Regions from separate parts of the Bradyrhizobium manausense genome, predicted to be linked through region 1. Evidence: predicted binding sites of a transcription regulator. Region 1 holds the regulator's gene; the other holds the start of a gene.
What was found. Region 1 encodes PhoB, which activates phosphate uptake and scavenging genes when phosphate is short. Its sites were predicted from a motif close to TGTCATNNANCTGTCAT; they were not measured.

Region 2: the regulator PhoB is predicted to act here: its motif matches at 1,703-1,719, upstream of JQ631_RS06775 (OprO/OprP family phosphate-selective porin).

What each region holds. Positions count from the first base shown of each region.
Region 1 covers NZ_JAFCJI010000001.1:3,564,689-3,568,093, reverse strand. The annotation lists gene pstB (phosphate ABC transporter ATP-binding protein PstB) at 1-786, shown strand, start outside; gene phoU (phosphate signaling complex protein PhoU) at 798-1,514, shown strand; gene phoB (phosphate regulon transcriptional regulator PhoB) at 1,537-2,250, shown strand; gene JQ631_RS17070 (GcrA family cell cycle regulator) at 2,349-2,861, opposite strand; gene JQ631_RS17065 (aspartate aminotransferase family protein) at 3,319-3,405, shown strand, end outside.
Region 2 covers NZ_JAFCJI010000001.1:1,470,337-1,473,741, forward strand. The annotation lists gene JQ631_RS06775 (OprO/OprP family phosphate-selective porin) at 20-1,651, opposite strand; gene JQ631_RS06780 (DegQ family serine endoprotease) at 1,965-3,368, shown strand; gene JQ631_RS06785 (replication-associated recombination protein A) at 3,365-3,405, shown strand, end outside.

The DNA.
Region 1 (3,405 bases):
GGACTGCCCCAGGCGCCGGTGCTGCCCGAGGCGCCTGCCAAGGTAACGGTGCGCAACCTCAACTTCTATTACGGTGAGCACCACGCGCTGAAGAACATCAATCTGGCGCTCGGCACCAACCGTGTCACGGCCTTCATCGGCCCGTCCGGCTGCGGCAAGTCGACCCTGCTGCGCATCTTCAACCGGATGTACGACCTTTATCCGGGCCAGCGCGTCATCGGTCAGCTGATGCTCGACCAGACCAATATCCTCGACCCCAAGCTGGACCTCAACCTGCTGCGCGCCCGCGTCGGCATGGTGTTCCAGAAGCCGACGCCGTTCCCGATGACGATCTACGAGAACATCGCCTTCGGCATCCGTCTCTATGAGAAGATCTCGAAGTCCGAGATGGACGACCGCGTCGAGAAGGCGCTGCGCGGCGGCGCGCTCTGGAACGAGGTCAAGGACAAGCTCAACGCCTCCGGCCTGTCGCTCTCCGGCGGCCAGCAGCAGCGTCTCTGCATCGCCCGCACCGTCGCGGTGCGGCCCGAGGTGATCCTGTTCGACGAGCCCTGCTCGGCGCTCGATCCGATCTCGACCGCCAAGGTCGAGGAGCTGATCCAGGAACTGTCCGAGAACTACACGATCGCGATCGTCACCCATAACATGCAGCAGGCGGCCCGCGTCTCCGACAAGACCGCCTTCATGTATCTCGGCGAGCTGATCGAGTTCGACGACACCAGCAAGATCTTCACGTCGCCGACCGACCGGCGCACGCAGGATTACATCACCGGCCGGTTCGGCTGAGGAGACGGAACATGGGTTCTGAACATACCGCAAAAGCTTTCGACACCGACCTCCAGGAGCTCACGCGCCTGGTGGCCGAGATGGGCGGCATCGCCGAGCGCATGATCGTCGATTCCGTCGATGCGCTGATCCGCCGCGACGTCGCGCTCGGCCAGCGCGTGGTCACCATCGATGCGGAGCTCGACGCGCTCCAGAAGAAGATCGAGGAGCGCGCCGTGCTCACCATCGCGCGCCGCCAGCCGATGGCGGTGGATCTGCGCGAGATCGTCGGCGCCATGCGCGTCGCCACCGATCTCGAGCGGATCGGCGACCTCGCCAAGAACATGGGCAAGCGCGTCGCCGCGCTGGAGACGGATTTCCATCCGCTCAAGCTGTTCCGTGGCCTCGAGCACATGACCGATCTCGTTCAGCAGCAGGTTAAGTCGGTGCTGGACGCCTATGCCGCGCATGATCTGCCGGCGGCGATGGCGGTGTGGAAGGGCGACGAGGAAGTCGATGCCATCTGCACCTCGCTGTTCCGCGAGCTCCTCACCTACATGATGGAGGATCCGCGCAACATCTCGTTCTGCATCCATCTGATGTTCTGCGCCAAGAACATCGAGCGGATCGGCGACCATGCCACCAACATTGCCGAGACCGTGTTCTACATGATCGAAGGCCAGGCCATCACCGACAAGCGGCCGAAGGGCGACATGACGACCTTCGCCACGACGGTCCCCAATACCTGAATCCTCAAGGAGCGACGACCCTATGGGCGCACGCATTATGGTGGTTGAGGACGAGGAGGCTCTGACCGAGCTTCTTCGCTACAACCTCGAAGGCGACGGTTATGACGTCGAGACGGTGATGCGCGGTGACGACGCCGACACCCGCCTCAAGGAGCACATCCCCGATCTGATCGTGCTCGACTGGATGTTGCCGGGACTGTCGGGCATCGAGCTGTGCCGCCGGCTGCGGACGCGGTCCGACACCAAGCAGCTGCCGATCATCATGCTCACCGCGCGCGGCGAGGAGAGCGAGCGGGTGCGGGGCCTCGCGACCGGCGCCGACGATTATATCGTCAAGCCGTTCTCGGTGCCCGAGCTGCTCGCGCGCGTGAAGGGCCTGCTGCGGCGCGCCAGCCCCGAGCGGCTGGCAACCGTCCTGGCCTTCGGCGACATCGAGCTCGACCGCGAGAAGCGGCGCGTGGCGCGCTCCGGACGGCCGATCGATCTCGGCCCGACCGAGTATCGCCTGCTCGAGTTCTTCCTGGAGCATCCCGGCCGGGTGTTCTCGCGCGAGCAGTTGCTCGATAGCGTCTGGGGCCGCGACATCTATATCGACGAGCGCACCGTCGACGTGCATATCGGCCGTTTGCGCAAGCTGCTCAATCTCGGCCGCGAGCAGGACCCGATCCGCACCGTCCGCGGCGCCGGCTACGCGCTCGATGACCGCTTTGCGAAGGCGGAGCAGGCATCGAGCTAGCTGCACGCTAGCCAAACAAAAAAGCGCGCCCGGTGGCGCGCTTTTTTATGTCTCGATCGGCCCGGCCTGTGCCGGAACGACGTCGTCCAAGGCTGTGCTCAGCGCGTGCCCGGCTTCGGCGCCGCACGACGGCGATCGGCGGCCGGCTGATACGCCACGCGCGAGTGCTGGGCGCAATAGGGCAGGCCGGAGAGTGCCTTGCCGCCGCAGAAGAAGAAATCCGGGCTCGAGGGATCGCCGACCGGCCAGTGGCAGGTCGCCTCGTTCAGCTCGAGCAGCGATAGCCGCTGGCTCATCGGCACCACGTTGTCGTAGGTGACCGGTTCGGCCTCGACCTCGACCTCGAAGGCCTGCGCCAGCGCGGTGTTGCCGCGTGAGATCGGGCGGCTCACCCGCATCATGTGCTGCGCGGGACGCGCCTTGCGCGGCCGCGGAGCTGCCGAAGACGGGCTCTTGGCGCGGCCGGACAGGCCGAGCCTGTGAACCTTGCCGATCACGGCGTTACGGGTGACATTCCCAAGCTCAGCGGCGATCTGGCTGGCCGAAAGTCCGGCCTCCCAGAGCTTTTTAAGCTGTTCGACGCGATCGTCGGACCAGGTCAAAACCGTCATTGCACCCTTTCCTTCGCCGCGCGCCCGCCATCCTGGGGCCGCACGGCGAATGCCTAAGCTTCGAAAAACCCGTGCCGCCAGAATCCCTTAAGGCTCGCCGGGCGCGATGAGACGCCCGAACGTTTACGCCGGTACAAAGAGGACTCTTGGGATCAGAACCGCTGCACGAGATGTCGTATCTGACAAGCCAAACGCTACAATATGGCGTGACTCGCGCGCAAGAGTCCGCCGACTCGCTTCCACATGTTCCGTGGTGGAAATCCCGCAAATTCGTCACCGCAAGACTACGGATTCAGCGTTTCGCCAGGCTTTCCGGGCGGCATTGACACCCGTTTCACCAGGCCTAAGATGGTCATGCGTGCCGCCCTTAAAAGGCGGCACGTTTCGTTTTCCGGGCCGGTCAATGGTGCGTTGCGCAATGCACGCGTCGTCCGTCCGCAACAATCAAGTGATCGTCATGACCAACAGCGCAGCGCCGCATTTGCTCCCCGTTTTCGCCAGGGCCGACATCGGTTTTGAGCGCGGTGAAGGCGTCTGGTTGATC
Region 2 (3,405 bases), 2.1 Mb from region 1:
GCTCCCGGAAGGAGACAGTTTAGAACGCGACCTGCGTCCGCATCGCGACCGCATTGAACGTCGAGCCCGCATTCACCGCGGACACGGCGCTTGCCTGCCTGGAGATGTCGCCATGCAGGTAGTCGAGCATGAAGCGGACGTTGTTGTTCACGTACCAGTTCAGCGCGGCGGTGTAGATGGTTTGCCGTCCGCCCGCGATGCCGGCCGCGGTCGCGAGCTGATCGTTCAGGTTCATCGTGCTCACGCGCCCTGCGACTTCCCAGGCGCCCCAACCGCCACCCGCGAGGGAGAAGGGATTGGCCGGCTTGATGCCGCCGTAGGAAGCCGACGCCGGATTGTAGGCTCGATGCTCGCCGGTCAGGACGTAACCGACCTGCGCGTAGCCGCCGTCGAACTTCAGGCTCGTCGCGCCAACCGGCGGCAGGCCGGTATTCGCCGTGCGGTCGACGTTGAACCAGTAATATTCGCCCTGCGCGATGAACGAGCCGTAAGTCGCGGCCGCTTCGACGCCGTAGACCTGCGCCCCGGATACGTTGGCAATCGCTCCGGTCGAGATCAGCGTCGTCGGATCGATCCGCAGCTCGGGCCGGTCGCTGAGTGTGAGCGTCTGCGCCTGTGTCACCAGATTGCGCGGCGGCTGGATCAGCCATTCCGCATCGGCGCCGATATGCACGGAGTAACCGTTGCCGCTGATCGGGTTGCCGGCGACGCGGGCGACCGCGCCATATTGCTCGCTGGTGCCAGGCGGCGAGACGCTTGAGGCCGAGTGGATCTGGCCCGTGGTCGGCCCGGTGACGTAGGCGCCCATCCAGAGCTGATCATTCCACCAGCGGGTACCGACGGCCGAGCGGAAGTCCCCGGCTGCGATGTTCTGTGCGATGATGCCGGCCGAGGCGCGCTCCATGAACATGACGTCATTGGAGCTGGTGGATTCGTCGAGTGTCCAGGGGATGTCCATGACGCCGGCTTCGATCGCCATCTTGCCGCCGAACGGCTTGAGGCCGGTGTAGCTGAGATAGGCGTTTTCGATGCCCGACGTGCCGCCGCCCGGAAGGAAGCCGACAGCGGTGGCGCCGGCCGCGCCGGTGCCGCCGAAGCCGTCGGACGTGCCGCCGAAATCGTAGATCAATGAGTAGTTCCAGTCGCCAAAGAACTTGCCGACGATGCCGATACGCGCGCGGCGGACGTTCTCGCCACTGTCCAGCTTTTGAGGCGCCGTCGATGCCGTGTCGGGACGGTAGTTGTAGCCGCCGACATCCCAGTGCACGCGGCTCGTGATGGCGACGCAGTTCTGTTCGTCCGCGGTACAGATGGTCGGCCGGTTGTTCGGCATCGTCACCACGACGCCTGACGGGGCGACCGGGCCCTTGACGGGAATTGCCGCGTTGGCATTGGCAAGGGCGGCCTTCGCCTCAGAACGCGCTTCAGCCTTGGCCTCGGTCTTGGCTTCCTGCCTGGCCTTCGCCGTGGCCGCGGTGTTCGCTGCGGTCTGGTTCTGAAGCTTGTCGAGCTTCTGCTCCAGCATCTTCAACTGCTGCTTGAGGAGCGCGATCTCCTGATCGCTGTTGTTTGCCGATTGGGCCTGGGCCTGCGAGGCCGCCAGCACACCGGCGAGGCCAATCGCCGTGGCTGCAATTCTTGTCCTGCTCATGTCGTGACTCCATCCTTTGACGAACTTCCCCAAGTCGCAACGGGAGAGCCTATGACTGATCGATGACTGCCCCGCGACGGCGCGCGCCCGGTTGCCCTGTTCCCAGTGGTGCCAATTCGCCGCAACCGAATCCGCCATCGCGCAGAATGCAAGATGATGCGCGTCATGCCAATCCACCGCCCCGGGGCCATTGTCATTTCGCACGTTGGGCTTGCATTCCGGACACACTGGCGAGGCTGAATATTGCTGCCCGGCGCCCTTCTATTGGGGGGCGAACGCGCCTATATTCCGGCGTCTTTTCCAAGAGGTAGGAATGTTTCGATCGACCTTCACCGCCGTCGTCACGGCATTGTGCATAGCTTTTTCGGCTCACTTCAATCCGGCTGCGGCGCAGGACCGTCGCGTGCCCTCGTCGCTGGCCGAGTTGCGGCTGTCCTATGCGCCGATCGTGCAGCGTGTGCAGCCGGCAGTCGTCAACGTCTATGCTGCCAAGGTGGTGCAGAACCGCAATCCGCTGCTCGACGACCCGATCTTCCGCCGTTTCTTCGGCGGCGGCCAGCAGCAGGAGCAGGTGCAGCGCTCACTGGGCTCGGGCGTGATCGTCGATTCCTCCGGGCTCGTCGTCACCAACGTCCACGTCATCGAAGGCGCCGATCAGGTGAAGGTGTCGCTGTCGGACAAGCGCGAGTTCGAGGCCGAGATCGTGCTGAAGGACTCCCGCAGCGATCTTGCGGTGCTGCGTCTGAAGGACACCAAGGAGAAGTTTCCGGCGCTCGAATTCACCAACTCGGATGAGCTGATGGTCGGCGACGTCGTGATGGCGATCGGCAACCCCTTCGGCGTCGGCCAGACCGTGACTCACGGCATCATCTCGGCGCTGGCGCGCACGCAGGTCGGCATCACCGACTATCAATTCTTCATCCAGACAGACGCTGCGATCAATCCCGGCAATTCCGGCGGCGCGCTGGTCGACATGAACGGCCGGCTCGCGGGCATCAACACCGCGATCTACTCGCGCTCCGGCGGCTCGCAGGGCATCGGCTTTGCGATTCCGGCCAACATGGTGCGCGTCGTCGTCGCTTCCGCCAAGAGCGGCGGCACGGCGGTGAAGCGGCCATGGCTCGGTGCGAAGCTCCAGGCGGTGACGCCCGAGATCGCCGAGAGTCTCGGCCTGCGCTCGCCGACCGGCGCGCTGGTCGCGAGCGTCGTCCCCAATGGTCCCGCGGCGAAGGCCGGCTTGAAATCCTCCGACCTCATCACCGGCATCGACGGCCAGGCCGTGGACGATCCCAATGCGTTCGACTACCGCTTTGCGACCCGTCCGATCGGGGGCAGTGCGCAGATCGACGTGCAGCGCGGCGGCAGGCCGCTGAAGCTCACGATAGCGCTCGAGACCGCGCCTGATGCCGGCCGCAACGAGCTGGTCCTCACCGGGCGCTCGCCGTTCCAGGGCGCGAAGGTCTCGACCATCACACCGGCGCTTGCCGACGAGCTACATCTCGACGCCGACACCGAAGGCGTCGTGATCGTCGATCTCGGCGGGGACAGCGCGGCCGCGAATGTCGGCTTCCAGAAGGGCGACATCATCCTGGCGGTCAACAACCAGAAGATCGCCAGGACCGGCGACCTCGAGAAGGCCGCCGGCGAACGCCAGCGGCTCTGGCGCATCACGCTGGTGCGCGGCGGTCAGCAGATCAACGTCACGCTGGGCGGATGAGTCCGAAGCGACCACAGGAGACGCCAACTCTCTTTGC